DNA from 3 places in the Halomonas sp. MCCC 1A11062 genome. Region 2 is predicted to be linked to each of the others. Evidence: predicted binding sites of a transcription regulator. Region 2 holds the regulator's gene; each other region holds the start of a gene.
The links. The regulator sigma-54, encoded in region 2, starts transcription at its own class of promoters, with help from an activator protein. The targets are predictions, from matches to a motif close to TGGCACNNNNNTTGCTNT.
Positions count from the first base shown of each region.

Region 1: HOP58_RS15885 (nitrate reductase) is a predicted target of sigma-54. The motif match lies at 6,684-6,701, and genes of this name have one in related genera.
Region 3: speB (agmatinase) is a predicted target of sigma-54. The motif match lies at 1,579-1,596, and genes of this name have one in related genera.

Region 1 is NZ_JABFTW010000015.1:91,482-101,777, reverse strand. It holds gene HOP58_RS15915 (GNAT family N-acetyltransferase) at 1-12, shown strand, start outside; gene nirD (nitrite reductase small subunit NirD) at 91-465, opposite strand; gene nirB (nitrite reductase large subunit NirB) at 613-3,126, opposite strand; gene HOP58_RS15900 (FAD-dependent oxidoreductase) at 3,123-4,433, opposite strand; gene HOP58_RS15895 (CmpA/NrtA family ABC transporter substrate-binding protein) at 4,718-5,758, opposite strand; gene HOP58_RS15890 (ANTAR domain-containing protein) at 5,755-6,387, opposite strand; gene HOP58_RS15885 (nitrate reductase) at 6,854-9,643, shown strand; gene cobA (uroporphyrinogen-III C-methyltransferase) at 9,603-10,296, shown strand, end outside.
Region 2 is NZ_JABFTW010000004.1:48,356-58,651, reverse strand. It holds gene HOP58_RS05685 (ABC transporter substrate-binding protein) at 1-451, opposite strand, end outside; gene mlaD (outer membrane lipid asymmetry maintenance protein MlaD) at 534-998, opposite strand; gene mlaE (lipid asymmetry maintenance ABC transporter permease subunit MlaE) at 1,036-1,818, opposite strand; gene HOP58_RS05670 (ATP-binding cassette domain-containing protein) at 1,815-2,627, opposite strand; gene HOP58_RS05665 (calcium/sodium antiporter) at 2,769-3,716, shown strand; gene HOP58_RS05660 (KpsF/GutQ family sugar-phosphate isomerase) at 3,808-4,764, shown strand; gene HOP58_RS05655 (HAD hydrolase family protein) at 4,788-5,345, shown strand; gene lptC (LPS export ABC transporter periplasmic protein LptC) at 5,359-5,979, shown strand; gene lptA (lipopolysaccharide transport periplasmic protein LptA) at 6,057-6,503, shown strand; gene lptB (LPS export ABC transporter ATP-binding protein) at 6,511-7,236, shown strand; gene HOP58_RS05635 (RNA polymerase factor sigma-54) at 7,413-8,834, shown strand; gene raiA (ribosome-associated translation inhibitor RaiA) at 8,943-9,251, shown strand; gene ptsN (PTS IIA-like nitrogen regulatory protein PtsN) at 9,258-9,728, shown strand; gene rapZ (RNase adapter RapZ) at 9,775-10,296, shown strand, end outside.
Region 3 is NZ_JABFTW010000008.1:185,597-195,892, forward strand. It holds gene HOP58_RS11215 (sigma 54-interacting transcriptional regulator) at 36-1,457, opposite strand; gene speB (agmatinase) at 1,642-2,592, shown strand; gene HOP58_RS11225 (YjiH family protein) at 2,671-4,053, shown strand; gene HOP58_RS11230 (5-guanidino-2-oxopentanoate decarboxylase) at 4,077-5,696, shown strand; gene HOP58_RS11235 (aldehyde dehydrogenase family protein) at 5,724-7,169, shown strand; gene HOP58_RS11240 (GNAT family N-acetyltransferase) at 7,242-7,730, shown strand; gene HOP58_RS11245 (TRAP transporter substrate-binding protein) at 7,882-8,877, shown strand; gene HOP58_RS11250 (TRAP transporter small permease) at 8,968-9,420, shown strand; gene HOP58_RS11255 (TRAP transporter large permease) at 9,417-10,296, shown strand, end outside.

The DNA.
Region 1 (10,296 bases), on a different contig from region 2:
TACATCGACTGAGCTTGGGCTGTTCTTCACGGCTCCGAGAGCTTTAAGAGCAGCCCTCGGAGCCGTAGATTTAATCAGACCGCCAGTGTTTCAAGCCTCGATCCACACCTCATCGCCCTTGAAGCTCACCTTCCAGGTGCGCAGGGTGACGCTTTCGTCTTCCAGGCACAGGCCGTCTTCCAGGCGGAAGTGCTGCTTGTAGATCGGCGAGGCGACGACTGGCTGGCCCTTGAGGTCACCGACGATGCCGCGGGCGATGACGTTGGCGTTGGAGAAGGGGTCGTGGTGGTCAATGGCATAGAGTTCCTGCGCGTGGCCCGGCAGGTAGAAGATGGCCACTTGGGCCGGGCCTTCCGGGGTTTCCACCCAGGCGGCGACGCCGGAGTAGGGCACCAGGTCGGCGCGGGTGCAGAGGGTTTGCCAGGTCTGGGTCATGGTCTTGGCTGCTGCATTGGCGATTGTCATAAGAGATTCCTAGCAATGGTGTCGGGGAATCGGCGAGCGAGATGAAGCGCTAGGCGCGCGGCGGACCGAAGGCGAGACATAACGTGGGGTTAGGCGAGCCTTCGGGGTACCGCGCAACAACGCGCTTCGCTCGCGCAGCGATTTCCATCACGCTGGACGGAGCTGGCCGCGCTCGGTGGTGTAGATAATGTCCGGATCCGGGCGCGCGTCGTTGACGAAGCTGCGGAAGCGCTTGAGTTTCTCCGGGTCGCTGATGGCGTTGGCCCATTCGCACTCGTAGGTGTCGACCACGGCCTGCATCTGCCGCTCCAGCTCTTCGCCGATGCCGAGGCTGTCTTCGAGGATCACTTCCTTGAGGTAGTCCAGGCCGCCTTCCAGGTTCTCGCGCCACACCGAGGTGCGCTGCAGGCGGTCGGCGGTGCGGATGTAGAACATCAGGAAGCGATCGATGTAGCGGAACAGCTCTTCGTCGCTGAGGTCGGTGGCGAACAGTTCGGCGTGGCGCGGGCGCATGCCGCCGTTACCGGATACATACAGGTTCCAGCCGTTCTCGGTGGCGATCACACCAATGTCCTTGCTCTGGGCTTCGGCGCACTCGCGGGTACAGCCGGAAACCCCGAACTTGATCTTGTGCGGCGCGCGCAGGCCCTTGTAGCGGTGCTCCAGCCGGATCGCCATGCCGACGCTGTCCTGCACGCCGTAGCGGCACCAGGTGCTGCCCACGCAGGATTTCACCGTGCGTAGCGACTTGCCGTAGGCGTGGCCGGTTTCGAAGCCGGCTTCGATCAGCTCGCCCCAGATGGCCGGCAGGTCTTCCAGGCGGGCGCCGAACAGGTCGATGCGCTGGCCGCCGGTCACTTTGGTGTAGAGGTTGTACTTCTGCGCCACCTGCCCCAGCACCACCAGCTTGTCGGGGGTGATCTCCCCGCCGGCGATGCGAGGCACCACCGAGTAGGTGCCGTTCTTCTGCATGTTGGCCATGAAGGTGTCGTTGGTGTCCTGCAGCGGAATGTGGGCCGCGTCGGTGATCGGCTCGTTGAAGCAGGAAGCGAGAATCGAGGCCACTGCCGGCTTGCAGATATCGCAGCCAAGGCCGTGACCCACCTTGGAGCCATGCTTTTCCATCAGCTCGCTGAAGGTCTTGATGCCCTCCACCCGGACGATGTCGTAGAGCTCCTGACGGGTGTAGTGAAAGTGTTCGCAGATCGACTTGTCGACCTCCACGCCGCGGCTTTCGAGTTCGTGATCCACCAGGGTCTTGAGCAGGGCGGCACAGCCGCCGCAGCCGGTGCTGGCCTTGGTGGCGCCTTTCACCGTGCCCAGATCCACCGCGCCGCCGTCGATGGAGGCGCATACATCCGCCTTGGTGACGTTGTGGCACGAGCAGATCATGGCGGTGTCCGGCAGGGCGTCCGGCCCCAGCGCGGGGGCGGCACTGCTGCCGGCCGGCAGGATCAGCGAGGCCGGATCCTCGGGCAGTTTGATGCGGTTGGCGTAGTACTGCAGCAGGGTGTCGTAGTAGCTGTTGTCGCCCACCAGCATGGCGCCGACCAGGCGCTTGCCGTCGCTGGAGACCACCAGCTTGCGGTACTGCTGCTTGAGCGGGTCGAGAAAACGGAACTGGCGTGCTCCGGGTGTACGGTCGCCGTGGGCGTCGCCGATGGAGCCCACGTCGACGCCCATCAGCTTGAGCTTGGTGCTCATGTCGGCGCCCTTGAAGGGCTCATTGCCTTCGAGCAGCGTGACGGCGGCGGCCTTGGCCATCTGGTAGCCGGGGGCGACCAGGCCGAAGATGCTGTTATTCCACAGCGCCACTTCGCCGACGGCCAGGATGGCCGGGTCGCTGGTCAGGCAGTTGTCGTCGATCACTACGCCGCCGCGCTCGCCGATCTCCAGGCCGCAGTCGCGGGCCAGCTCGTCGCGGGGACGAATACCGGCGGAAAAGACGATGAGATCGGTTTCCAGCACCTTGTCGTCCTGAAACACCATGCGGTGGCGGCTGCGTTCGCCGTCGACGATCTCCTGGGTCGCGCGACCGGTGAGCACTTGTACGCCCAGCGATTCGATCTTCTCACGCAGCAGCTCGCCGCCTTCGGTGTCCACCTGCATCGGCATCAGCCGCGGGGCGAACTCCACCACGGCGGTGTCGAGGTTGAGCCCGCGCAGGGCATTGGCGGCTTCCAGGCCGAGCAGGCCGCCGCCTACTACCACACCGGTGGCGGCGTTTTCAGCGGCCTCGCGGATGGCGTCGAGGTCTTCCAGAGTGCGGTAGACTAGGCAGCCTTCACGGTCATTGCCGGGAATCGGCGGCACGAAGGGGTAGGAGCCGGTGGCCAGCACCAGGCGGTCGTAGGGGTAGCGGTCCTGATCGGTGACCACCTCGCCGGCATTGCGGTCGATGGCGAACACCGCTTCGGAAAGGCGCAACTCGATGCCGTGCTCGGCGTAGTAGTCGGCGGTGGAGAGGGCGAGCGAGGCGGCGTCACGCCCGCTGAAGTACTCGGAGAGGTGCACGCGGTCGTAGGCCAGGTGACGCTCCTCGCCGAACACGGTGATGGCGTAGCGCTCGGTGGCGCCGCGCTCGACCAGCTGCTCGACCAGGTGGTGGCCGACCATGCCGTTGCCGATGACGATCAGTTGCGGTTTGACGGGCGTGTTCATGCGGCCTCCTTCGCGGGGCGTTGCGGTGATTCGTTCAGTGCGTCGTCGAGCAGGGCCTGGGCGTCGGCGGCGCCGAGCAGCAGAGCGGCGCGGCAGACGCTGAGGTCGCGCCCGGCCAGGGCCTGCTCGAAGTACCAGGGGCCGGAGGCGGTGTCGCCGTAGAGCACGGCACCTTCCAGGCGGCCGTCACGCAGCAGCAGGCGGCGGTAGTCGCCCTGCTGGGGGTCGCGATAGCTGAGTACTTCGTGTTCGGGCTCGGGCTCGGTGGGGCCGAAGGCGTAGAGCGAGATGCCGCTGACCTTGAGCTTGGTGGCGGTCGGTTTCTCGACGTAGCCCTGGGTACTCTCGGCGCTCTCTGCACTAGCGCGGCAGAGCTTGTCGGTGAGCACCTCGACCTGGCGCCAGATCGGCTCGACCAGGCCGTAGAGATTGCCGAGGTGCTCGCAGCATTCGCCCAGGGCGTGAATGGCCGGGTCGCTGGTGGTGAGCCACTCGTCGACCACGATGCCGCGGTTGACCTCGAGTTCGGCCACCCGGCCAAGCTCGACCTGAGGCACGATGCCGATGGCCACTACCACGCAGTCGGCGGCCAGGTGGGTGCCGTCGGCGAGCAGGGCGGCGCACACCTGGCCCTCGGCGTCGGCCTCCAGGCGCTCGAGCTGGGCGTCGGTGTGAATGTCGAGCCCGCGACCGCGCAGCTCGCTTTCCAGCAGGCGGGCGGCGGTGAGGTCGAGCTGGCGGTTCATCAGGCGGTCTTCACGCTGCAGTAGGCTCACCTGCATGCCGCGTTTGCGCAGCCCTTCCGCCGCTTCCAGGCCGAGCAGGCCGCCGCCGATCACCACGGCGTTGCGGCCGGCTTCCGCGGCACGTGCCAGGGCGTCGGCATCGTGCAGGTCGCGGAATACGTGCACACAGCCTAGCTCGAGCCCCGGCACCGGCGGGCGGGCCGGGGTGGAGCCGGTGGCCAGCACCAGGCGGTCGTAGCCGAGTCGGCGACCGGCATCGGTGGTGAGCGTGCGTGCGTCGCGGTCGATGCTTTCCACCCGTTCGCCCAGTACCAGCTCGATGCCCTGCTCGGCGTACCACTCGGCGCTGCGCAAGGTCAGGGCATCGCGCCCCATTTCGCCGGCCAGCAGCGGTGAGAGCAGGATGCGATTGTAGGCCGGTGCGGTTTCGGCACCGATGACGGTGATCGCGGGCCGCTCGGGCCGGGCGAGCAGCGCTTCGACCAGGCGGTGGCCGGCCATGCCATTGCCGACGATGATCAGGCGGTCGGTTGTCGATGTCACGGGATGTCGCTGTGGCATGCGAACACCTCCTTTCGCTGCGCTTGTCGTGGTGGTGGCCCAGTGGCTGGGCACAAACGCAACGACGCCTCGGCGCGGCCCCTGTCGATGCGATGATCGAACCGGGTGCGCAGAGACGTCGTTGTCGCTAGCTGTGTGTGGCGACCTTCATTGATCGCCGGTTGATCATCGGTTTCAAGAAGCTGGCCAGGATGTGCCTAGCGGACGATTTTTTCTTCTATTTCATTGGGCTGGGGTAGGGCGGGAGGGCCGGTATCGGCATTGGCCCATACCGGCCGTGCACATCAATGGTGCGTTGCGGCATCGAAATGCACAGGGCTGTAGCACGCGGCGAGTTCGCCGGGCGAAAAGCGTCCTCCTTGAGCTTCCAGCTGCCTGGCGATGGGCTCGGCGAAGTGCAGTGCATCCTGCGGGGTGGGGCGCAGCATGCCGGCACCGTAGAGGCGCTGCCGAATGGGGGCAACGCCGAGTTCGAGCGACTCCAGATGCCGTACCGAATGGTCCAGGTAGGGCGGCAGGGCGAGCCATGCCAGCGCCTGGCGGCGGTTTTCCGGTGAGGCGGCCAGCCATTCGCTGGCCGCTACCAGGGCGCGCAGCAGGGCTCCCAGGGTGGCCGGGTTGCGCTCGGCCCAGGAGCGGGTCACGCCTAGCACTTTCTCTGGGTGGTCGGGCCATAGCTGGTCGCCGGTGGTCACCAGCCGTCCGGCGCCGCAGTGCCGGGCCAGGGTGCCCCAGGGCTCGCCGGCACAGAAGCCGTCGATCTCTCCGCTGCGCAACGCTTCCACCATGCGCGGCGGTGGCAGGGCCACCAGTTCCACGTGGCGTTCGGGATCGATGTCGCCGAGGGTCAGCCATTCGCGTAGCTGATAGTGCTGGCAGGAGTAGGGATAGACCATGGCCAGGCGGGGGCGCTTGTCGCTGCCGGGGCCGCGCAGCCAGTTGCCCAGTGCCAGTGCGCTGGCAGCCGGGTCGTCGCCTAGCGTCGCGCCGCTGGCCTCGCTCAGGGCCGTGGAAAGCGTCACGGTGTTGCCGTTACGGCTGAGCAGCAGCGGGGCCAGGGTGTCGCAGGGCGCCCGGCCCAGCCCCATGCTCATGGCCAGCGGCATGGGGGCGAGCATCTGGGCGCCGTCGAGCAGGCCGGCGGCGACCTTGTCGCGCAGAGTGGCCCAGGCGTTCTCCCGCGAGAGGGAGACGTCGAGCCCCTGATCGGCGAAGCAGCCGCACTCACGGGCGACGATCAGCAGGGCGGCATCGAGCAGCGGCACGAAGCCGAGGGTGAGGCGTTCCAGTTCCGGCGAGGTGGCGTGATGGTGCGGGTGGCTCATGAGCGGGGACCCCGTTTGTCGGCGGTTCGCCCCTGGGGCGATGTCAGGTTCAGGCGTTCGAGAACGTCAATGACGCTGTCGGCGACCTCGGCGATGCGCTGGCCACGGTCCATGGCCAGCTTGCGCAGCATGCGGTAGGCCTGCTCCTCGTCGCAGGATTGATGCTTCATCAGCAGGCCCTTGGCGCGTTCGATGCGCTTGCGTTCGGCCAGTTGGTTGCGTGCCTTGTCGAGCTCCTGACGCATGCTGTGAAAGGAGTCGAAGCGGGCAATGGCCACCTCAACGATGGCTTTGACCCGCTCGGGCACCAGGCCGTCGACCACGTAGGCGCTGACCCCGGCCTTGAGCGCGGCCTGCAGCATGTCGGAGTCGTGCTGGTCGGCGAAGAACACCACCGGTCGTGGGTTCTCGCGGTTGAGCAGGGCCATGCTCTCCAGGGTGTCGCGGTCGGGGCTCTCCATGTCGATGATCACCACGTCGGGCTGGTGACGCGCGACCATCTCGTTGAGGCTGGCGGGGCTGGTCAGTCGGCAGATGACCCGGTGACCCTCGGCCATCAGCGCCTCCTCGACCATGGCGGCGCGAACTACCTCGTCGTCGACCAGCAGGATGTTCAGGGGTGAGGGCATAGGCGTCGCTCGTGTCTGGCGTTATCGGGTCTGGCTCTGGTTTCGCTACCGAGTACCTGGCAAGAAACATGCAAAAGATATTCCAGTTGCGCATTTTCACGCCCATGCGCCCGCCAGGCGCCACTCTCCTGGTGAGTGAAAGGCCGCACAGCAGCAGCGGAATTGGCCACTCGGCACCAGCCTGGTGCATGGCCGGGCCGGGGCGCCGGGTCATGGTGCGAAGCAGCATGAAGCACGACGCTGGGCGGGAAGGCAAAGCATGACATCTGCCTGAAAGGGGATGGTTATTCTCGCCATGGCACGCTTTCTGCTTGATACACATCAGTGAATATCGACATGGGCGCACCGTCAGCGCCCGAGCGGCAACGACGCCCGCCAACCTTCCCTCAGTAATATCCCGGGGAAGCGTTGGCGGGCGTCGTCGTTTCGAGATCGTCGTTTCAAGAGTGCTCCAGAGGAGATCGACATGCGCGAAGCCCGAACCACCTGCCCCTACTGCGGCGTTGGCTGTGGCGTGGTGGCCAGCGTCGAGAAGAATGAGATCGTCGACGTGCAGGGCGACCCGCAGCATCCCGCCAACTTTGGCCGCCTGTGCGTGAAGGGCTCGGCCCTGCACGAGACGCTGGGTCATGGCGGTCGCCTGACCCGGCCCATCGTCGACGGTGTGGAGAGCGATTGGGCCACCGCACTGGATGCGGTGGCCAGCCGCCTGGGGGCGGTGCGCGATGCCCACGGTCCCGAAGCACTTGCTGCCTACCTATCCGGGCAGTTGCTCACCGAGGACTATTACGTTGCCAACAAGCTGTTCAAGGGCTTTCTCGGCACGCCTCACCTGGATACCAATTCGCGCCTGTGCATGGCCTCGGCGGTGGCGGCCCACAAGCGCGCCTTCGGCGCCGACGCGGTGCCGTGCTGCTACGAGGACCTCGAAGAGGCCGAGCTGGTGGTGCTGGTGGGCTCCAACCTGGCCTGGAACCATCCGGTGCTCTATCAGCGGCTGAAGGTGGCCAAGCAGCGCAACCCGCTGCTGCGGGTGGTGGTGATCGACCCGCGGGTGACCGACACCTGCGAGCTCGCCGACCTCTACCTGGGGCTCAAGCCGGGCAGCGACGCCCGCCTGTTCACCGGGCTGCTGGCGTGGATGGCTGCGCGCAACAAGCTCGACCGGGTGTATCTGGAGGCGCATACCCAGGGCTTCGAGGAGGCGCTGGCCGCGGCGCAAGAGCAGGATGCCGGCGTGGAAGCCATCGCCGCCGACTGCGACCTGGATGCGGAGCGTCTGGAGACTTTCTTCTACTGGTTTGCCAGCCACCTGCACGTGGTCACGATGTTCTCCCAGGGGGTGAACCAGTCGAGCAGCGGTACCGACAAGGGCAACGCCATCATCAACTGCCACCTGGCCGGCGGCAAGATCGGCCTGCCGGGGGCGGGGCCGTTCTCGATCACCGGCCAGCCCAACGCCATGGGCGGGCGCGAGGTGGGCGGGCTGGCCAACCAATTGGCCGCCCACATGGATTACGACACCCCCGGGGCGCGGGACCGTGTGACACGTTTCTGGACCACCGCGGGGCTGGTGCCGTGCCTGCCCGAAGGACCAGGCCACAAGGCGGTGGCGCTGTTCGAAGCGATCGAGCGCGGCGAAGTGCAGGCGCTGTGGATCATGGCCACCAACCCGGCGGTGAGCCTGCCGCGTACCGACCGGGTACGCGCGGCGCTGGCGAAATGCCCGCTGGTAATCGTTTCCGACTGCATGGCCAATGCCGACCTGCTGGCCTATGCCGATATCGTGCTGCCGGCTTCGAGCTGGTCGGAGAAGGACGGCACGGTGACCAACTCCGAGCGGCGCATCTCGCGCCAGCGCGGCATCCTGCCACCGCCGGGCGAGGCCCGGCACGACTGGTGGGCGCTGTGCGAGGTGGCCAAGCGGCTGGGCTTCGGCGAGGCCTTCGGCTACACCCACCCCAGCGAGATCTTCGACGAGCACGCCCGGCTCTCCGGCTTCGAGAACGGCGAGGGGCCGGGTGAGCGGCGCCGGCTGTTCGACATCTCCGGTCTGGCCGGGCTCGACCGCGCCGCCTACGATGCTTTAGAGCCGATCCAGTGGCCGGTCAATGTCGCTGCCCCCCGCGGCACCGCGCGGCTCTTCACCGACGGCCGCTTCGCCACGCCCGATGGGCTGGCGCGGATGGTAGCGGTGCGTTCGCGTGCGCCCGCCCAAGAGCTGGACGCGGCGCGCCCGCTGCGGCTCAATACTGGGCGCATTCGCGACCAGTGGCACACCATGACCCGTACCGCCCGCTCGCCGCGGCTGATGAACCACCGTGCCGAGCCGTTCATCGAGATCGCCCCGGAAGATGCCGCTGCGCTGGGGGTGGAAGAGCAGGGTCTGGCCTGCCTGCAGGGCGTCGGCGGTCGCTATGTCGGCCGCGTGCGGGTGTCGCGCGGGCAGCGCCGCGGCGAGGTGTTCGTGCCGATGCACTGGAACGGTTACTTCAGCGGCTCGGCCTTTTCCGGAGCGCTGATCGATAACCATGTCGACCCGGTTTCCGGCCAGCCGGAATCCAAGCACGGGGCGGTGGCGCTGGCGCCGCTGCCGGTGGAGTGGGAGGCCACCCTGCTGGTGGCGGACGACCTGGGTGTGGCCGAATCGCGCTGGTGCGACCGCAGCCAGTACTGGGCGCGGATTCCGCTGGGCGCCGCTCAGCGCTGGCAGCTGGCCGGCGGAGAACCAGCTAGCGCCAACGGCAGGATTGAAAGCGCCCGCGGCGAAATGGAAACCGCCTCGCCGGAGTGGCTGAGCTGGCTCGAGGCGACCCTGCCGGTGCCGCCCACCTTGTGGTGCACCGACCCGGCTAGCGGGCGCCTGCGTGCCGCGGGGGTCGATGACGCCGGGCGCCTGCGCTGGTGGTTCATGTCGGGGCCGCCCAAGGAGCTGCCCAACCTGGCCTGGCTCGCCGAGCGTTTCGGCGAAGCAGCAAGTGGCGAGAGCATGGCCGCCGAGCACCGCCGCCGCCTGCTGGCCGGCTGCGACGATGGCGCCGCCAACCAGGGGCCGGTGGTGTGTAGCTGCCATCAGGTGGGTCAACGCGCTATCCTAGGAGCCATCCGTGAAGGCGACGACAGCGTCGAGGCGCTGGGCGCCCGGCTAGCCTGTGGCACCCAGTGCGGAAGCTGCATTCCCGAGCTGAAATCGCTGATCGAAGAGGAGAAGGCCCATGCGCTCGCTGAGCCAATTGAAGACCCTGCTGTCGCCTGAGGCCTGGCTCAAGGCGCTGCTGCCGAAAACGCTGGGTCAGGCGGCACTGTCGCGCCTGCACGGCCTCGGCCATATCGTGCGCTCGCCGTTCGGCGGGTCGCGCTCCACGCCGGCGCCCACCGTGACCTTGGACGGTGAGTGTCGTGCCGGCTGCGTCTACCTGGTGGGGGCGGGCAGCGGTGACGTCGAGCTGCTAACGCTGAAGGCCGCGCGCCTGCTGCAGCAAGCCGATGCGGTGGTCTACGACCGCCTGGTGGGCGACGACGTGCTGGCGTTGATTCCCGCCGGCCACGAGCGCTACTACGTGGGCAAGGAGCGCGGCCACCACAGTGTGCCCCAGGCCGAGATCGGCGCGCTGCTGGTGAAGCTGGCACAGGAAGGTAAATCGGTGGTGCGACTGAAGGGCGGCGATCCCGGCGTGTTCGGTCGCATGGGCGAGGAGCTCGCTGCGCTGGCGGAGGGCGGCATTCAGGCCGAGATCGTGCCGGGCATCACCGCCGCCTCGGCGGCGGCGGCCGGCATGGGCATTCCGCTCACCGACCGCGCCCACGCCCAGCAGCTGCGCTTCATCACCGCCCAGCTGTGCCGCAAGGACGGCGAGCCCGACTGGGCCACCCTGGCGCGCCAGGACGAGACGCTGATCTTCTACATGG
Region 2 (10,296 bases):
TGACCACCTTCCACTGGCCGTCGGTCAGGCGCAGCGTGTAGCTGACCGGATAGACGGTGCCATCCATCGCCACCACTTCCATGGAGACCGACGCCTGATCCTCGTGGCGCGGCGGACGCTGGCTGTCGAGCACGCGCAGCTCACGATAGTCGAAGGTCACCAGGCCCTTGGTATAGGTATCGATCAGGGTCTGACGAAATACGTTGGCGAAGCGCGAACGCTGCTGAGGGGTGGCATTCTGGAAATAGCGACCCATCACGCTGGCACCGATGTAGCGAAAATCGGCGATGTCATCGAGATTCTCGTCCACCAGCGCCTTCAGCTCGTCCATGTTGTTGGCGTAGTAGTCCCGACGCCCCTCGATCTGCCCCATCAGGTCGTCGACGCTGTAGCGGATGACCTGCTCGGGGCTGCGCTCGGGTGCCGCCGCTGCGGCCAGGCTGGTGAGCATCAGGCACAGGCCCAGCAATACGCGGTGAAAAAGAGTGAAAGGGGATGTCATCTGAGTCATGGCTGGACCTCATCAAATAAAATCAATCGCTGACCATATTGGACACGAACTGCTGAATCAGTTCCTCCAGTACCAGAGCCGATTGCGTATCGCGGATGGTGTCGCCATCGACGAGCATCTCCGGGTCACCGCCGACGGTGAGTCCGATGTACTGCTCGCCCAGCAGGCCCGCCGTCAGGATGGCTGCCGTGGTATCCCGCGCCAGCCTCCCTTCCAGCTCGGCGTCGAGCTCGAGAATGACCCGGGCATCGTACCAGTCGCGGTCGAGTTCGATGGCAGTGACCCGCCCTACCGTCACCCCCGACATGGTGACTCGTGCACGTGGCTTAAGGCTGCCGATGTTGGCAAAGTTGGCCTCCAGCCGGAAGGTGTCGCCCGGCATGTTGAAGGTCAGCCCGCTGACCCTCAGCCCCAGGAACAGCAACCCCAGGATACCGGCCAGCATGAACAGGCCAACCCCCAGCTCCATTGTCTTGCTGCGCTTCATCCTGCCTCTCCATCGCGCGATAGACGCCGCTCAACCATCAGGAAAATCCTCCGAACATCACCGCCGTAAGAACGAAATCGAGGCCCAATACGGCCAGGGACGAGTAGACCACCGTGCGCGTGGTGGCGCGGGATATGCCTTCTGCGGTCGGCACCAGGTCGTAGCCTTGGAACACCGCGATCCAGGTCACCACCAGGGCGAACACCATGCTTTTGATCATGCCGTTGCCGACATCGCCGATGAAGGCGACGCTGGACTGCATGCCGCCCCAGTAGGAGCCCTCGAACACGCCCAGCCACTCGACCCCGACCAGATAGCCGCCGTAGATGCCGATCACGCTGAAACCGATGGTCAGCAGCGGCAGGGCCACGAAGCCGGCCCACAGCCGGGGCGCCACCACCCGGCGCAGCGGATCGACGCCGATCATCTCCATGCTGGTGAGCTGCTCGGTGGCTTTCATCAGGCCGATCTCGGCGGTCAGCGCCGAGCCGGCACGACCGGCGAATAGCAGGGCCGCCACCACCGGTGACAGCTCGCGCAGCAGCGACAGCGCCACCATCTGGCCCAGTGCCTGCTCGGCTCCGAAGTCGACCAGGATGGTATAGCCCTGCAGCGCCAGCACCATGCCGATGAACAGACCGGAAACCAGCACGATGGCGATCGACAGCACGCCGACGAAGTGCATCTGCCGCAACCAGAGATACCAACCCTCGCGGGAAGGGACGCCGACCGCCGACTGGGCCAGGAACAGCCCTGAGCGACCCAGCGCCTCGAGCACGTCGCAGCCGCGACGCCCCAGATTCAAGATGTGTGCGATCACGGCCGCCCCTCCAGGTCGAGGATATCGCGGAAGTACTCGGGGGCCGGATAGTGGAAGGGCACGGGGCCGTCCGGCTCGCCGTGCACGAACTGACTGACCCGCCGGTCCTCGTCCACATCCAGGCTGGCGGGAGTACCCTGCGCCATCACCTGACCGTCGGCGATGACATAGACATAGTCGGCGATGGAAAGTGCCTCGGGAATGTCGTGGGACACCACCACGGAGGTCAGCCCCAGCGCGTCGTTGAGGGTCTTGATCAGCTGCACCAGCACGCCCTTGGAGATCGGGTCCTGCCCGACGAAGGGCTCGTCGTAAAGCACCAGGTCGGGGTCCAGCGCAATGGCGCGGGCCAGGGCGACACGGCGGGCCATGCCGCCCGACAGCTCGGAGGGCATCAGCTCACGCGCCCCACGCAGCCCGACGGCCTGCAGCTTCATCAGCACCAGGTCGCGGATCATCGCTTCGGGCAGCTCGGTGTGCACGCGCAGCGGAAACGCCACGTTCTCGAAAACGCTGAGATCGGAGAACAGCGCACCGCTCTGAAACAGCATGCCCATGCGACGGCGCAGGGTGAACAGCGCCTTGCGCGACAGCCCATGCACGTCCTGTCCGTCGATCAGGACGCGACCGACATCGGGCGTGAGCTGGCCGCCGATCAGCTTGAGCAGCGTGGTCTTGCCGGTGCCGCTGGGCCCCATGATGGCGGTGATCCTGCCGCGAGGAATCTGCAGTTCGACGCCGCTGAAGATGGTCTTTTCACCGCGGGAAAAGTGCAGGCCCTTCACCTCCACGAGGGGGGATTCGATCATGCTGCAAGATCCAAGAAAGAATTATCGAACATCGTATCCTAATCATGCCGCCCGGCGCCAGCCTGCACGTCCTGTCGCTTGCACCCGAGCCACCGAAGACGTCTAATGTGCCACCTCGTATCCTAGCTGCGACCCTTCATCATGCTGCTGCCTGCCATCGCGATCGCCCTGGGCCTTGCCGTGCTCGTATGGAGCGCCGACCGCTTCGTCAATGCCGCTGCCGCCACGGCAAGCCGTACCGGGCTGAGCGCCATGCTGATCGGCATGACCGTGGTGGCGTTGGGCACCTCGGCCCCCGAGATGGTGGTGGCGATCTTTGCCGCCCTGGATGGCCTGCCCGATCTGGCCACGGGCAACGCCCTGGGCTCCAACATTGCCAATATCGGTCTGGTACTGGGCATGACCGCCCTGATTCGCCCGATCCCGATACGCTTTTCCATGGTCCGGCGTGAATTGCCCCTGCTACTGGGTGCTACCGGCCTGGCCGGCTATGCCCTGGCCAACGGTATCCTGGGGCGCTTCGACGCGCTGTTCCTGGGCCTGCTGCTGATCTTCAGCCTGTGGTGGCTGCTGCGTGCCGATACCCCCGACGCTCCGGCTGACGACGGCATCCCCGAAATGACCCTCAGGCGCGCCTTGCTGTGGCTGGCTTTCACTCTCATCCTGCTGGCACTCGGCTCGCGCACCCTGGTGTGGGGTGCTAGCGAGCTGGCCCGCGGCCTGGGTATCAGCGAACTGATCATCGGCCTCACCGTGGTGGCAATAGGCACCAGCCTGCCTGAACTCGCGGCCTGCATTGCCAGTGCCATCAAGCGACATCACGACCTGGCCATCGGCAACGTGATCGGCTCCAACCTGTTCAACCTGTTGGCCGTGCTGCCGATTCCCGGCCTGTTGGCGCCTGGCCCGATCGACCCCGCCGCCGCCAACCGAGACTTTCCGATCATGCTGCTGCTGACCCTCGGCATGGGCATGCTCCTGCTGTGGTTCCGCCACGGCCGGCTCGGGCGGCTACCCGGCATGCTCTTCCTGGGCATCTATCTGGTCTATCTGACCTGGCTGGCCGCGGCAACCAGCGGTGCCACTTGAGCGATTCCCCGCAAAGGACAACAATCAGCGCATGACCAACGACACCTCAACGCCGACAATCGAGAACGTCCCAGCGGAAGGGGACTCGCCCATGCGGGCTAGCGCCCGTCGCACCCTGCAGATCGAGGAGCAGGCCATTGCCGCGCTGGCCGGACGGCTCGACAGCCACTTCGACCGCGCCTGCGAGCTGATGCTCGCCTGCCAGGGCCGCGTCGTGGTAACCGGCATGGGCAAATCCGGTCACATTGCCGGCAAGATTGCCGCCACCCTGGCCAGCACTGGAACCCCCGCCTTCTTCGTACACCCCGGCGAAGCCAGCCATGGCGACCTGGGCATGATCACCCCGGGCGACGTGGTGCTGGCCCTGTCGAATTCCGGTGAGACGGCGGAAGTCACCGCCCTGCTACCACTGCTCAAGCGCATCGGCACACCGCTGGTGAGCATGACGGGACGCCCCGACTCGACCCTGGCCCGCCACGCCGATGCCCACCTCCACGCCGGGGTCGAACGCGAGGCATGCCCGCTCGACCTGGCACCGACCGCCTCCACCACCGCCGCCCTGGCACTGGGCGATGCGCTGGCGGTGGCGCTGCTCGAGGCACGCGGTTTCACCGCCGAGGACTTCGCCCTCTCCCACCCCGGCGGCAGCCTGGGCAAGCGCCTGCTGCTGCGGGTTGGCGATCTGATGCATCAGGGCGACCGGCTGCCCCGCGTGCCGCTGGGCAGCCCGCTGCGCGACGCCCTGCTCGAGATCACCCGCCAGGGACTCGGCTTCACCTGCGTCGTCGACGAGCAGAATCGTCTGATCGGTGTCTATACCGACGGCGATCTGCGCCGCACCCTCGATCAGCACCAGGATCTCAGCCGGCTGACGGTGGACGACGTCATGACCCGTCCCGGCAAGCGCATCAGCGCCGACCTACTGGCGGCCGAAGCGGTGCGCATGATGGAAGACAACCTGATCACGGCGCTGGCCGTGGTCGATGACGATGGTCACCCGATCGGTGCCCTGCACATGCACGACCTGCTGCGAAGCGGCGTGATCTGAATTCACTCTGACAAGGAGAGCCCATGGCGCTCGCCACCTCGACCCTCGACCCGCGTCTGCTCGACCGCTTGCGCAAGATCCGCCTGCTCGCCCTGGACGTGGATGGCGTGCTCACCGACGGTCGGCTTTATTTCCAGGCCGACGGCGTGGAGATCAAGGCGTTCCACACTCAGGACGGCCTGGGCATCAAGCTGCTGCGCCGCGCCGGGCTACAGGTCGCCTTCATCACTGGCAGGGAGTCACCCATGGTCAGCCATCGCGCCGCCGCACTGGGCGTCGATCATGTCTTTCAGGGCTGCGAAGACAAGCTCACCACTCTCCGCGAACTCTGCAATCGCAAAGGCATCGAGCTCGAGCAGGTCGCCTTCTGCGGCGATGACCTGCCCGACCTGGCGCCCATCCAGCGCGCAGGTGTCGGCATTACCGTGCCCGGCGCCCCGCCCTACATCCGCGCCCTAGCCGATCACGTGACCGAGCGCAGCGGCGGCCATGGCGCAGTGCGCGAGATCTGCGACCTGCTGCTCGAGGCGCAGGGACATCGCGACGCCCTGATCGACACCTACCTGCACGGCAAGCGCTGAGGTCGCCCCGCCGATGCTGCGTCGTCTGCCGCGCCCCTCGTTCCGTATCTGGCTGTTTCTGCTGCTGCTGGCTCTGGGCGGCCTGATCACCTGGCTGGACCCATGGCGGCCCCCACCCCCCGGCCCGGTACCCACCGACGAAGCCGGCGAGCCCGACTACTTCCTGGAGCAGGCCCGCCTGACACGCTTCGATTTCGAAGGCCGCGCTCATCAGCGGCTGGAGAGCCCGCGCCTGGTACACACCCCCCACGACGACGTGACACGTGCCGTCACGCCGCTGGCGCACCTGATCGACCGCGAAGGACGACAGTGGGTGGCGAACAGCCAGGAGGGGCGGCTCGGCCCGGGCGGCAACCCGCTGACCTTGACCGGCGACGCACGGCTCTTCGCCCCCGAGGAGCGCTGGCAACTCGATACCGAGGTGCTGCACTACGACGCCAATGTCGGACACGCCTGGAGCGATACGCCGGCGCTGCTGCAGCAACCGCCGCAGCACATGCGCGGCGAACGCTTCGACGTCTGGATCCATGACAACCGGGCACGATTGACCGACAATGTGCGCGGCTATCATCCCCCGGAAGGCGCTCAGCCGGGACAGGCCGACCCCGTCACCCTGGAGGAACTCACGCCATGAAGCGACGCAAGCTTCCAACGCCACGCATGCTGCTCACCCTGGCATTGATCGGCCTGGCATGGAGCCCTGCCGCGAGCATGGCCCAGCAGCGCGACGCCGACCAGCCCATCCATATCGAGGCCGACCGGCTCGATCTCGACGATGTCGCCGGCACGGCGGTCTACACCGGCGACGTGGACATTCGCCAGGGCACCATGCGTATCACCGGCGACCGCGTCGAGCTCCGGCGCAACGCGGCCGGAGAGTTGTCACGCGCCACGGCCCGCGGCGAGCGCGCCTACCTCGAACAGCAGCCCGACCCCGATCAGCCCGTGGTCCGCGGCTGGGGACGTACCGTCATCTATCACGCGGCCGAACGCCGCGTCGAACTGATCGACCGCGCCGAGCTGCACCAGGGTGGGGACACCTTCGATGGCGGCTATCTCGAGTACTTCCTCGACCGTCGCGTGGTTCAGGCCCGCGCCGAGAGCGAAGGCGTCGAAGGACGCCAACGCATTCGCATGACCCTGCAGCCGGAGCGCTGAGATGGCGATGAAGACCCTGCACGCCCGTCACCTGGCGAAAAGCTACAAGCGCCGGCGCGTGGTGCACGACATCAGTCTCTCCATCGAACAGGGCTGCGTGGTGGGGCTGCTCGGCCCCAACGGAGCCGGCAAGACCACCTCGTTCTACATGATCGTGGGGCTGGTCAAGGCCGATGCCGGCAACGTCTGCATCGACGATCTAGATCTTTCGAAGAGTGCCATGCACGAGCGCGCCAAGGCGGGCATCGGCTACCTGCCTCAGGAAGCTTCGATCTTCCGCAAGCTCTCGGTGGCCGACAACATCATGGCAATCCTGGAAACACGCAAGGACCTGGATCGTCAGGGGCGTCAGCAGCGCCTGGAGCAGCTGCTGGAGGACTTTCACGTCACGCACATCCGCGACAACCTGGGCATGAGCCTGTCCGGGGGTGAGCGGCGGCGAGTGGAAATCGCTCGGGCGCTGGCCACCGAGCCGGCCTTCATTCTGCTGGACGAGCCCTTTGCCGGGGTCGACCCGATCTCGGTGGGCGAGATCAAGGGCATCATCCGCCAGCTGAAGGCCCGCGACATCGGCGTGCTGATCACCGATCACAACGTTCGCGAGACGCTGGACATCTGCGATTCGGCCTATATCGTCGGCGACGGCCAGATCATCGCGGAAGGTGACGCCGAAGCCATCCTGGCCAACCGGCGCGTGCGCGAAGTCTATCTCGGCGAGGACTTCCGGCTATAGCGCTCTCGCGCCCATAACGCATTCTTCGCCGACAAGCAAGAATCTGATCTTAAATTAAAAGCTTCTAACAGGCATGAATATTGCCGATGGCATGCTTATTGCAGCCTCGAGCTCTTGCAAGTGATCCTCGGCCAGTCTAGGGTAGAGTCTTTCCGGCAAATGAGCCCATTATTCTCATGGCCATGAAAGCATCATTGCAACTGCGAGTCGGCACTCAGCTGACCATGACACCACAGCTACAGCAGGCCATCGCGCTGCTGCAGCTCTCCACCCTGGACTTGCGCCAGGAGATCCAGCAAGCTCTCGAGTCCAATCCCATGCTGGAGCTCGACGACGGCTTCGGCGAACAGGCCGTCAGCGAACCCCAGAGCGACGACTGGGCCAGCGAAATTCCCGGTGAGCTCTCCACCGACAGCGACTGGACGGATACCTATCCCGATCATGGCAGCGGCGCCGCCGGCGCCACCGGTGAAGGCCCCGACTTCGAACGCCAGGCCTCTGGGCAGACGCTGGCCGGCCACCTGATGTGGCAGTTGGCGATGATCGATGTGAACGAGCGTCAGCGCCAGATTGCCGAGAGCCTGATCGATGCCGTGGACGGCACCGGCTACCTGACCCAGCCGCTGGAAGAGATCCGCGACGGCCTGCGGCGCCAGGGCCTCGAGGGGTTGCCCACCCGCGAGGTCGAGCAGGTGCTGCTGCGCCTGCAGCAGTTCGAACCCACCGGTGTCTTCGCCCGGGATCTACGCGAATGCCTGATGCTGCAGCTCGCCACCCTGCCTGACGACACTCCCCTGCTGCCCCAGGCACGCCGCCTGGTGCGCCAGTTTCTCGAGGCCTTGGCCGCCGACGACCGCCGCCTGCTCAAGCGCCGCCTGAGCCTGGACGACGAGGCCCTCGACGACGCCATTGCCCTGGTACGCTCCCTGAACCCCCGCCCCGGCAGCGACTATGCCGAGGTCGGCAGCAACTACATCACCCCCGACCTGGTCGCCTATCACGACGAGTCCGGCTGGCGCGTAGAGCTCAATGCCGAAGCGCTGCCACGGCTGCGCATCCAGCCCGACTACGTCGCCCTGGTGCGGCGCGCCGACAAGAGCCAGGACAACCAGTTTCTCAAGGACCACCTTCAGGAAGCTCGCTGGCTGATGAAGAGCCTGGCCAGCCGTAACGACACCCTGCTGCGGGTGGGGCGCGAGATCATGGCCCGCCAGATCGACTTCCTGGAGCAGGGCGAGGAGGCGATGAAGCCCCTGGTGCTGGCCGACATCGCCCAGGCCGTGGAGATGCACGAGTCGACCATATCGCGGGTGACGACGCAGAAGTTCATCCACACGCCGCGCGGCGTATTCGAACTGAAGTATTTCTTCTCCAGCCATGTCGGCGGCAACGGCGAGGGGGACGCTCACTCCAGCACCGCGATTCGCGCCCGCATTCGCAAGCTGATCGCCGACGAGCCACCGCGCAAGCCGCTCTCGGACAGCCGCCTGGTGGAGCTGCTGGCCGACGACGGCATTCAGGTGGCGCGCCGCACCGTGGCCAAGTATCGTGAAGCGCTGGGGATACCCTCCTCGAGCGAACGCAAGCGCTTTCGTTGAAGTCGAAACGCAGCGTTGACAGCGGACAAGAGCGTCGTTCGGAGGGGTTTGCAAGGAGGCAAAAAGGGTTACAATCAAACCACCACTCGAAGGACGAAGGAGCTTGTCATGCAAGTCAACATCACCGGCCATCATGTTGAACTGACCGATTCCCTGCGTGACTACGTGAGCGAGAAGCTTAGCCGCGTCCAACGGCACTACGACAACATCACCAACGTCCAGGTCACCCTGTCCATCGAGAAGGAGCGCCAACAGGCCGCCTGCACGCTGCATGCCGCCGGTGCCGACCTGCATGCCGAAGCCTCCGACCCGGACATGTACGCCGCCATCGATGCGCTGACCGACAAGCTCGACCGCCAATTGGTCAAGCACAAGGAAAAGGCCCAGGCCCGCGCCCAGGGCGCCGGCATTCGCTGAGTTGCCATGACACTGGAAACCATACTGCCCCCTGAACGCGCGCTGTTCGACGTTCCCGGGGGCAGCAAGAAGAGGGTGCTGGAGTTTTTCAGCACCTTCATTGCGCAGAACACCCCGAGCCTCGATAGCCAGGAGGTCTTCGGCCGATTGATCGGCCGTGAGCGACTGGGCAGCACCGGCATCGGCAACGGCGTCGCCATTCCGCATGCGCGAAGCCCGCACTGCCACAGCCCAGTCGCCGCCTTCCTCAAGCTGGCCGAGCCCATCGATTTCGACGCCATCGACGGCGAACCGGTCGACTTGGTCTTCGTGCTGCTGGTACCCGAGGAGGCCGACGATACGCATCTGTCGCTGCTGAGCCAGGTAGCCGGCGTGATGAACGATGCCGAGACCCGTTCACGGCTGCGCAAGTGCGAAAGCCAGCGCGAACTTCACGAGCGTCTGATCGACGCCATCCGACGACAGTCTTCGGCCTGACCGCTACCCCTTGCCGCTCGGCCAGCCCCTGATCAGGAGAAACGTAATGCAGCTTGTGATCATCAGCGGCCGCTCAGGCTCCGGCAAGTCGATCGCACTGCAGGCGCTCGAAGACATCGGCTACTACGCCATCGACAACCTTCCGGCGATGCTGCTCGGCTCGCTGGTCGACGAACTGCGCGGCTCACCCACGGTACAGCAGTGCATCGCCGTGAGCATCGATGCACGCAATCTTCCTCACGCGCTGGAACGGTTCCCCAGGCTGCTGGAGGAGCTGCGCGCCAAGCAGGTCGACTGTCAGATCGTCTACCTAACCACCGATGCGCGGATCCTGATCGAGCGCTACTCCGCCACCCGGCGCCGGCACCCGCTGACCCGCGACAGGGACATGACCCTGAGCGAAGCCATCGAAACGGAAGACACGACACTGAGCGAGATTCGCAACCTCGCCGACCTGATCATCGATACGTCGCGGCTTTCGGTGCACGATCTGCGCGGGCGCATCACCGAGCAGGTGGCCAGCCATCGTGCCGACCAGCTGACCCTCACGGTGGAGTCGTTCGGTTTC
Region 3 (10,296 bases), on a different contig from region 2:
ACAGTGTTCCCCGTCACGACCTCGTGACATCGAGCTCAATCGGCCCGGCGCTCGATCCTGAGCCCATGCCGCTTGAGCTTGCGCACCACGCTGGGCTGGCTGATCCCCAGCCGCTCGGCGATGGCATAGGTGCTGGAGAGCGACCGACACAGCGACTGAAGCACTTCGCGTTCGACCCGGGCCAGGTAAGCGGAGAGTCCTTCGTTCTCGGTCAGCTCGGCCGGCTGCGTCGTCTCTGCGTGTGAAGACGTCGGCGTCACGGATGAAACGTAGCCCCGTGTCGGCGAATGGATCGAATCGTCCGGGCTCGACAGCCAGGCGCGCTCAAGCCAGTTTTCCAGCTCTCTGACGTTGCCCGGCCAGTCGCCCCCCATCAGCTCCGGCCACACGCTGCCGTGCAGCAGCTTACGCTGGCCATAGCGCTGATTGAGGCGTTCGAGACATGCCTCGGCCAGCGCCGGGATGTCTTCGCGGCGCTCACGCAGCGGCGGGATGGTGACCGGAATGACGTTGACGCGATAGTAGAGGTCGAGGCGAAAGCCACCGCTTTCCACGCGCCTGGCCAGATCCTGATTGGTCGCCACCACCAGACGAAAATCGACCCGCCGCGGCCGGGTATCGCCCAGGCGCAGCACGCTGCCGTCCTGGATCACCTTGAGCAGCTTGGTCTGCATGGGCAGCGGCAGCTCGCCGATTTCGTCGAGGAACAGGGTACCGCCCTCGGCCTGCTCCAACAGTCCCGCCTTGCCCTGGCGCGCCGCCCCGCTGAAGGCGCCGGGCTGATAGCCGAACATCTCCGACTCGAACAGGTTCTCGGGAATCGCCCCGCAGTTGACCTCGATGAACGGCCCCTGCCGCCGCCGGCTCCAGCGATGCAGCTGCTTGGCAAAGGCGCTCTTGCCGACCCCCGATTCGCCGAGCAGCAGCACCGTGGCATCCGAAGGCGCCACGCGCTTGAGCAGCAGCGCCAGCTCCCGCATCACGTCGCTGCGCACCTCCAGGCTGCCCATCGCCTCGTCCAGTTGGCCATCCTCGTGACCAGCACCGACCCCACTGCGCTTGAGGTGTTCGCTGAAACGCTTCTGCAGTAGCGCATATTCGTCCTGCAGCAGCTGCAGATCGGTCAGGTCCCGGGAGCGGCTGACGATGCGCTCGAGCCTGCCATCGACATGCACCGGGTGCGCCTCGGCGATCACTCGCCGGCCGGTTCCCGTCACCTGCATCAGCTGTACCGGCCTGCCGGTGCGGATCACCTCCAGGCTGATGGAGGGCCGGAGTACGCCCTGCGCCTCCAGCTGCTGCACCGTGCTGCCGACCAGTTGCTCCCGCGGCAGGCCGTAAACCGCCGCCGCGCCAGGGCTGACGTCGAGTACCCGCCCGTCGCCGTCGACGATGAAGAAGTGGTCGTTGGCCGTCTCGACGATGGTACTCACCACCGCGCGGTCGATGTCGCTCATCAGGATACCCAGCCGATGCATGAATGAATCAAGGATGCATTATTGCATCACCGCAGCGCCACTGACGATTCGAATTTGCATCACATGCCCTGACAGGCCCCGTGACAGCGCGAGCTCCGGCTGGCACGAAACCTGCTAGACCTGATGAGTGAGGGATGACACTTCCAACCATCAGGAGCCCAGCATGGCCGATTTCAACCAGCCGCTTGGCGGCAACGAGATGCCCCGCTTCGGCGGCCCCGCCACCATGATGCGCCTGCCCACCCAGCCCAGTGCCGCAGGGCTGGACGTCGCCTTCATCGGCGTACCGCTGGACATCGCCACCTCGAATCGCCCCGGCACGCGTTTGGGGCCGCGCCAGATCCGCGACGAGTCGCGCATGCTGCGTCCCTACAACATGGCCACCCGTGCCGCGCCCTTCGACAGCCTGCAGGTGGCCGACATCGGCGACGTGCCGATCAACACCTTTCACCTGCCCAAGACCGTGGACATCATCAGCGCCTTCTATGACGAGGTGCTCTCCCACGGCTGCATCCCGCTGACCCTGGGCGGCGATCATCTCATCACCCTGCCGATCCTGCGCGCCATCGCCAAGAAGCACGGCCCGGTGGGGCTGATCCACATCGACGCCCACGCCGACGTCAACGAGCACATGTTCGGCGAGCCCATCGCCCACGGCACGCCGTTTCGCCGCGCCCAGGAAGAGGGCCTGCTGGCCCACGGCAAGGTGGTGCAGATCGGCCTGCGCGGCACCGGCTACGCCGCCGAGGACTTCGACTGGTGTCGCCAGCAGGGCTTCCGCGTGGTCACCGCCGAAGAGTGCTGGTACCGCTCGCTGGCGCCGCTGATGGAAGAGGTTCGCAGGCAGATGGGCGATACCCCGGTCTACGTCACTTTCGACATCGACGGCCTCGACCCTTCGGTCGCCCCCGGCACCGGCACCGTCGAGATGGGCGGCCTGACCTCGGCCCAGGGGCTGGAGATCGTGCGCGGCGCGACCGGACTCAACATCATCGGTGGCGATCTGGTCGAGGTCTCACCGCCCTACGACCCCAGCGGCAACACGGCGCTGATGGGCGCCACCCTGCTCTACGAAATGCTGTGCGTACTGCCCGGCGTGAAGCGTCGCGACTGATACGAGAGCGTCGCGACCACCCCCTACCACCCCCTACAACGACAACCCCCCCACAACGACAAACATAGGGATACCCGTATGTCCTCTACCGACACGACACACCGAACCCGCACCGAGGAAACCCCTTTCGAGCGCAACAATCTGCTCAAATTCCTGATTCCCTCAGCGCTTGGGGTCGGTCTGTTTCTGATCCCCTTCCAGATCGGCGACACCATCAACATCGGCATGGGCTTCATGGCGGACGGCCTCAAGGCGCTGCTCGACGGCGCCCTGCCGGCCATTGCCGTCATCGTGCTGGTGCTCTCCGTGCTGGCCACCACTTGGATCAAGCTCACCCATCCAAGCTGGGCCGAGAAAGGTGTGATGCGCGATATGTTCCATGTCGGCCCGGTGTGGTTCGGCATGCGCATCCTGGGGGCGGCCTTCGCCCTGATGACGTTCTTCCAGTTCGGGCCGGAGTTCGTCACTGCCTCGTTCACCGGCGGCGTGATGCTCAACGACCTGGCGCCGGTGCTGCTGACCTTCTTCTTCTTCGCCGCCCTGCTGCTGCCGTTCCTGGTCGAATTCGGTTTCATGGAGTTCATCGGCAGCCTGGTGCGCAAGCCGTTCCGGGTGATCTTCAACCTGCCCGGCCGCAGTGCCATCGATGCCACCGCCTCGTGGATGGGCTCCGGCACCGTGGGCGTGCTGATCACCACCCAGCAGTACGAGAAGGGTTTCTACAACCGCCGTGAAGCCTCGGTGATCGCCACCAACTTCTCCATCGTCTCGATCGCCTTCAGCCTGCTGATCACCAGCTTCGTCGACCTCAACCACATGTTCATCCAGTTCTACTTCACCGTGGTGGTGGCCGGCCTGATCGCGGCGGTGATCGTCCCGCGCCTGCCGCCGCTGTCGCGCAAGCCCGATACCTACTACGAGCCGGTGGGCTGCCAACTGGCCGAGAAGCGCACCGAGGAGATGGGTCTGCTGCGCTACAGCCTGACCCAGGCGGTGCGCCGCGCCGAGCGCGCTCCGGGCCCCAGGGAACTCGCCCGCAACGCACTGTTCAACGTCGCCGACATCTTCCTCGCCCTGCTGCCGCTGGTATTCGCCATCGGCACCGTGGCACTGATACTGGCCGAATTCACCCCGCTGTTCACCTGGCTCTCCTACCCCATGGTGCCGGTGCTCGAACTGCTGCGCATTCCCGAGGCCCAGGCGGCGGCACCGGCCACCCTGGTGGGCTTCGCCGACATGTTCCTGCCGGCGGTGCTGGCAACCAACATCGAGAGCGAACTGACCCGCTTCGTGATCGCCTGCCTGTCGCTGACGCAGCTCATCTACATGTCGGAGATCGGCGCCCTGCTGTTGAAGTCGAAGATACCGCTCAAGCTGTGGGAGCTGGTCGCCATCTTCCTGCTGCGCACGGCCATCACGCTGCCGATCATCGCCTTCATGGCCCACACCTTCTTCTTCTGAGGTTCGCGATGACCCGACAAACGATGACCTGTGCCCAACTGCTGCTGACGCTGCTACGCGAACGCTACGCTGTCGATACCGTGTTCGGCATCCCCGGTGTGCATACCGTGGCGCTCTACCGCGGCCTCGAGGGCAGCGGCATGCGTCATGTCACGCCGCGTCACGAGCAGGGTGCCGGCTTCATGGCCGACGGCTATGCCCGCGCCACCGGCAGGCCCGGCGTATGCCTGATCATCACCGGCCCCGGCATGACCAACATCGCCACCGCCATGGGCCAGGCCCTGGCCGACTCCATTCCGATGCTGGTGATCTCCAGCGTCAGCCGCCGCGACACCCTGGGCCGCGGCCAGGGCAGGCTGCACGAGCTGCCGAGCCAACAGCAGCTGATGGCGGGGGTGTCGCGCTTCAGCCATACCCTGCTCGACCCGAGCGCCCTGCCGGAGGTGTTGGCCCGGGCCTTCGCCGTGTTCGAGGGCCAGCGGCCTGGGCCGGTGCATCTCGAGATTCCCATCGATCTGTTCGATGCTCCAGTGGCATTGGCGGAACTGCCGCCACCGGCGCGCCTGTTCCGCCCGGCACCGGACCCCGAAGGGCTGGTCCTGGCCGCCGACTGGCTGCGCGCAGCGAAACGCCCGCTGGTGCTGCTGGGCGGCGGCTGTGTCGATGACCCCGCTGCTGCCAGAGCCCTGGTCGAGCGCCTCGATGCGCCCACGGCGACCACCATCAACGCCAAGGGCGTGCTGGGTCGCGCCCACCCTCTCGACCTGGGCGCCAATGCGGCGCTGCCCGCCGTGCGCGAGCTGGCCCGTGAAGCCGACGTGATTCTCGCCGTCGGTACCGAGCTGGGCGAGACCGACTACGACGTGGTGTTCGACGACGGCTTCGAACTGCGCGGTCGGCTGATCCGCATCGACCTCGATGCCCAGCAACTGGTGCGCAACCAGCAGGTCTCGCTGGGCCTGGTGGCCGATGCCGGGCGCACGCTGGCGCTGCTGGCGGAGCACTTCCCTGAGCCGCTGTCACGCGGCGGCACCCAGCGCACTGCGGACGCCCTGGCCGCGCTCGATCTGAACAACGATCCGGCCTTCGCTCCCTTCGTGCCGCTCTACGCCACGCTGCAGGAGGTTCTGCCCCAGGCACTCCTGGTCGGCGACTCCACCGCACCGGTCTATGCCGGCAATCACCTGGTCTCGCAACCCGCGCCACGGCGCTTCTTCAACGCCTCCACTGGCTACGGCACCCTGGGCTACGGCCTGCCGGCCGCGCTGGGTGCCCAGCTTGGGCAGCCGACGCTTCCCGTGGTGGCCCTGGTCGGCGACGGCGGCGTGATGTTCACCCTCAGCGAACTTGCTACCGCCGTGGAAGAGTGCCTACCGGTCGTGATCGTACTGTGGCACAACCAGGGCTACGAGGAGATCCGTCGCTACATGGACGCCCAGGGCGTCACGCGTTGCGGCGTCGACATCCAGGCGCCGGATTTTCAGGTGGTCGCCGCCGGCTTCGGCTGCCAGGCGGTGCGGGTGGGCGATCCGGCCGGCCTGGCCCAGGCACTCGCTTCGCGACCGCTCGACGCGCCCCTGCTTGTCGAAGTGAATGCCGACGCCTGGCAGCAGGCTGCGACCTCGACTGACGATCTCCACTGACGATCTCCACTGACAGAGAGAAGCGCCATGCAACAGCTGGATCAACAGTTCATCGACAACCGCTGGACGCCCTCCCGTGGCGAGCGCTGCCTGCCGGTGATGGATCCCTATCGCGAGGTGGTCATCGCCGAAGTCAGCGCCGGCCATCCGGACGATGTAGACGATGCCGTGGCCGCGGCGCAGCGTGCCCTGCCGGCCTGGCGCGCGCTCAGCGGTGCCGAGCGAGCCGACTATCTGGAACGCTTCGCCGATGCCCTGGCTCGCCGTCGCGACGAGCTGGTACGACTCTCCTCGTCCAACAACGGCAAGGTGCTAGCCGAGGCCGGCATCGACCTCGACGACGCCATCGCCTGCTATCGCTACTACGCCGGTCAGGCACGGGAGCTCGACCAACGCCAGGGCCGGCTGGTGGAGCTCGAAATGGCAGGCGTCGAGGCGCGCTGTTACCACGATCCGGTAGGCGTGGTGGGGCTGATCACGCCGTGGAACTTTCCTCTGGTGACCAGCGCCTGGAAGCTCGCTCCGGCGCTTGCCGCGGGCTGTACCGCGGTGCTCAAGCCGTCCGAGGTGACCCCGCTGCCCGAACGTGCGCTGGCGGAGATCGCCCTGGAGATCGGGCTACCGACCGGCGTGCTCAATCTGCTGTTTGGGGATGGCGTCGGGATCGGCGCACCGCTGGCCGCTCACCCAGGCATCGACAAGGTTTCCTTCACCGGCAGCAATCGGGTCGGCGAAGCGGTGATGCACGCCGCCGCCGAACGCACCGCCGACGTCTCACTGGAGCTAGGTGGCAAATCGCCGATCCTGGTGATGGAGGACGCCGATCCCGAGCAGGCCGCCGACTGGGTCATGGCCGGCATCTACTTCAATGCCGGCCAGATCTGCTCGGCCACCTCGCGCCTGCTGGTTCACGAAGCCATCGCCGAACCGCTCTATGCCGCGCTTGCCTCACGTATCGACGCACTGACGCTGGGCGATCCCCAGACCGAGGGCACCGACATGGGGCCGCTGACCAGCGCCCGCCAGCGCGAGAACGTGCTGGCCTATCTCGCCGTCGCCGAACGGGAGGGGCTCCGGGCAGTACGCGACGCCAGCCACCGGCAGCTACCCGCCAAAGGATATTTCGTCGCCCCGACGCTGCTGCGTGACGTACCGACCACGAGCCGCCTGTGGCAGGAGGAGATCTTCGGCCCGGTGCTATGCGCCCGCAGCGTGGCCAGCGAAGCGGAGGCAATCGAACTGGCCAATGCCAGCGACTTCGGTCTGGCGGCAACCGTGGTGTGCGCCGACCGGCAGCGGGCCGTGCGCATCGGCAGGCAACTTCAGGCTGGCAGTGTATGGCTCAACGGTGAACAGCTGGTACTGCCCGAAACCGGCTGGGGCGGCTTCAAGCGCAGCGGCATCGGCCGCGAGCTGGGACCCTGGGGGCTTTCAGCCTATCTGGCGGTGAAGCATCTCGTTGGTCCGATATGAAGCGCATGAGCGATCTTTCCACGCTGACATGACGTAAAATCGGGGCCGATGCCAGGTATCAAGGAGGAGACCATGATCCGCATTCGCCCTTATCAGTCCGGCGACTGGGCCGCCATGTGGGACTTCATCGCTCCGGTGCTCCACGCCGGCGACACCTATGCCGTGCCGAGTCGGATCAGCGAGCCCGACGCCTACCGCATGTGGGTGGAGTTGCCGCGTGCGGTTCGAGTGGCCGAAGACAGTGCCGGCAACCTGCTCGGCACCTATTATCTCAAGCCCAACCAACCCGGCCCCGGCGACCACGTGTGCAACTGCGGCTATCTTGTGGCCGAGCACGCCCGGGGTCAGGGTATCGCCAACAAGCTGTGCGAGGATTCCCTGCGGGTGGCGCGTGAGTTGGGCTTCACCGCCATGCAGTTCAACATGGTGGTATCGACCAACGAGATCGCCATTCGCCAATGGCAGAAACACGGCTTCGAGATCGTCGGTACCCTGCCCTGCGCCTTTCGCCACCCCACCCAGGGGCTGATCGACGCCTACGTCATGTACCGTCTGCTGTGAACTGCCTCGAAATGCAGGCGCGGACCGGTCCGCGCCCTCGCCCCAACCTTGACGACAACTCTGTTACGCAATGTCAGCGTTACGATTGACCCTGTCGAGTTGGCTGGGGCATGCTCCTGAGCGGATCGAACCGACAAAGGAAAATTAAAAAATGAAGATCTTTGCACGCAGCACGCTGGCACTCGGCATCTCTCTTGCGCTGGTTTCCACCGCCCAGGCCTCCGAATTCGCCGACATGGATCCCGTCACCCTGCGTCTGGCCCACGTGGTCAACGAGCAGGATGGTTTCCACATTGCCGCGGTGAAGTTCCAGGAGCTGGTCGCCGAGCGCACCGAAGGCGCCGTTTCCGTCGACATCTACCCCAATGCCTCGCTGGGCGACGAGCGCACCCTGCTCGAGGGCATGCAGATCGGCACCGTCGACATGGGCGTGATCACCAACGGCCCGGTAGCCAACTTCGTCGAGGAGATGGCGGTCTTCGAACTGCCCTTCCTGTTCCCCTCGCCGGAAGCCGCCTACGAAGTGCTCGACGGCCCCATCGGCCAGGAGCTGCTCGACAAACTGGCCGAGGTCAACCTCAAGGGCCTGGCCTATGCCGAACGCGGCTTCCGCAACCTGACCAACAGCGAACGCCCGGCCCGCTCGCCAGAAGACCTCAACGGCCTGCGCATCCGTGTGATGGAAAACCCCGTCTACACCGACACCTTCCGTGAACTCGGCGCCAATGCCATTCCCATGGCCTGGACCGAAGCCCTCACGGCCATGCAGCAGGGCACCATCGACGGCCAGGAGAATCCGGTCAACGTCATTCACTCGTTCAAGCTGCAAGAAACCCAGGACCACATGACGCTGTCGCGCCACACCTACGCGCCTGCCATCTTCGTCATGGGCATGCCGGCCTGGAATCAGCTGCCCGAAGCCGCCCAGGAAGTGCTGGTACAAGCCGCCCAGGAGGCTGCCGAGCATGAGCGCCGTGTGAATGCCGAGATGGAAGCCGGCCAGCTCGACGAACTGCGTGCCGCCGGCATGCAGATCATCGACGATGCCGATCTCGAGGCGTTCCAGGCTGCCGTGCGTCCGGTCTACGAGAAGTACGGCGATCAGTTCGGCGACTACCTGCCGCGCATCCTGGAGGCACTGGAATAAGTGAGTTCACCGCTGCACGCCCTCACGGGCCTGCTGCAGCGTAGCGAACGCGCCCTCGACGCCGTCATCCAGCCCATCGTGTTTCTGGGCATGGCGGCGTTGATCGGCGTGATCACGCTGCAGATCGTCTCGCGCACCCTCTTCACCGCCGTCGGCTGGACCGAAGAGGTCGCCCGCTTCCTGCTGGTGTGGATCACCTTCCTGGCATCCACGCTGGCCTTCCAGCGCGGTCGCCATATCGCCGTGACCTTCGTCGTCGACGCCCTGCCCGCTCGCCTGGCACAGCTGGCGCGCATCGCCGCGGTGCTGGTGGCGCTGGGCTTCATGCTCGCCCTGGTGGTGATCGGCTACCGCTACATGCAGGTGCAGAGCTTCCAGCGCTCCGCCTCGCTGCGGCTGTCGATGACCTACGTGTATGCCGTGATCCCCATTTCGGCCGCCATCATGGCCTGGTACGCCCTGATCGACGCGATCGAGCTCATCGTCAAGGGGCCTCAGGCGGCCGACACCGGCAGCAGCACGGCCGAGGAGCCACCGCCATGACGGCGCTACTGTTCGTACTGTTCTTCGCCTTCATGCTGCTCGGCGTGCCGATTGCCCTGGCCATCGGCGCCAGCACGCTGCTGGCACTCAACGCTCAGGGCGTCCCGCTGATGGTGGTGACGCAGCAGATGTTCCAGGGCATCAACTCCTTCGCCCTGGTGGCGGTACCCATGTTCATCCTCGCCGGCGATCTGATGGCCCAGGGCAAGGTCAGCGAAAAGCTGGTGGATTTCGCCGACTCGTTGTTCGGCTTCCTCAAGGGCGGGCTTTCGCTGGTATCGGTGGGAGCCGGCATGTTCTTCGCCGCCATTTCCGGCTCAGGTGCCGCCACCACCGCGGCGGTGGGCTCGAGTCTGGTGCCGGAACTCAAGCGCAAGGGTTACGATCCCGCTTCGGCGGCCAGCCTGATCGCCGCCAGCGGCACCATCGGCGTGGTGATCCCGCCTTCGGTGCCGATGATCATCTACGCCGTAGTCGCCCAGCAGTCGGTGTCGAAGCTGTTCCTCAACGGCATCGTACCGGGCATCCTGATGGGCATCGGGCTGGCGGCCATCGCCATCACCCAGGCCTACCGGCGCAACTACCCACGCGGCACCGCGCTGTCGCTTACGACCATCTGGCGTACCTTCAAGAGTGCAAGCTGGGGCCTGATGACCCCGGTGATCATCCTGGGCGGCATTTTCTCGGGCATCTTCACGCCGAGCGAAGCAGCGGTGGTGGCGGTCAACTACGCCCTGCTGGTCTCGCTGTTCGTCTATCGCGATCTCTCGCTCGGCGACGTCTACCGCATCCTGATCCGTTCGGCGATCACCACCGCGGTGATCATGCTGGTCATCGCCACCTCGGCGGTGCTGAGCTGGACCCTCTCCAGTTGGC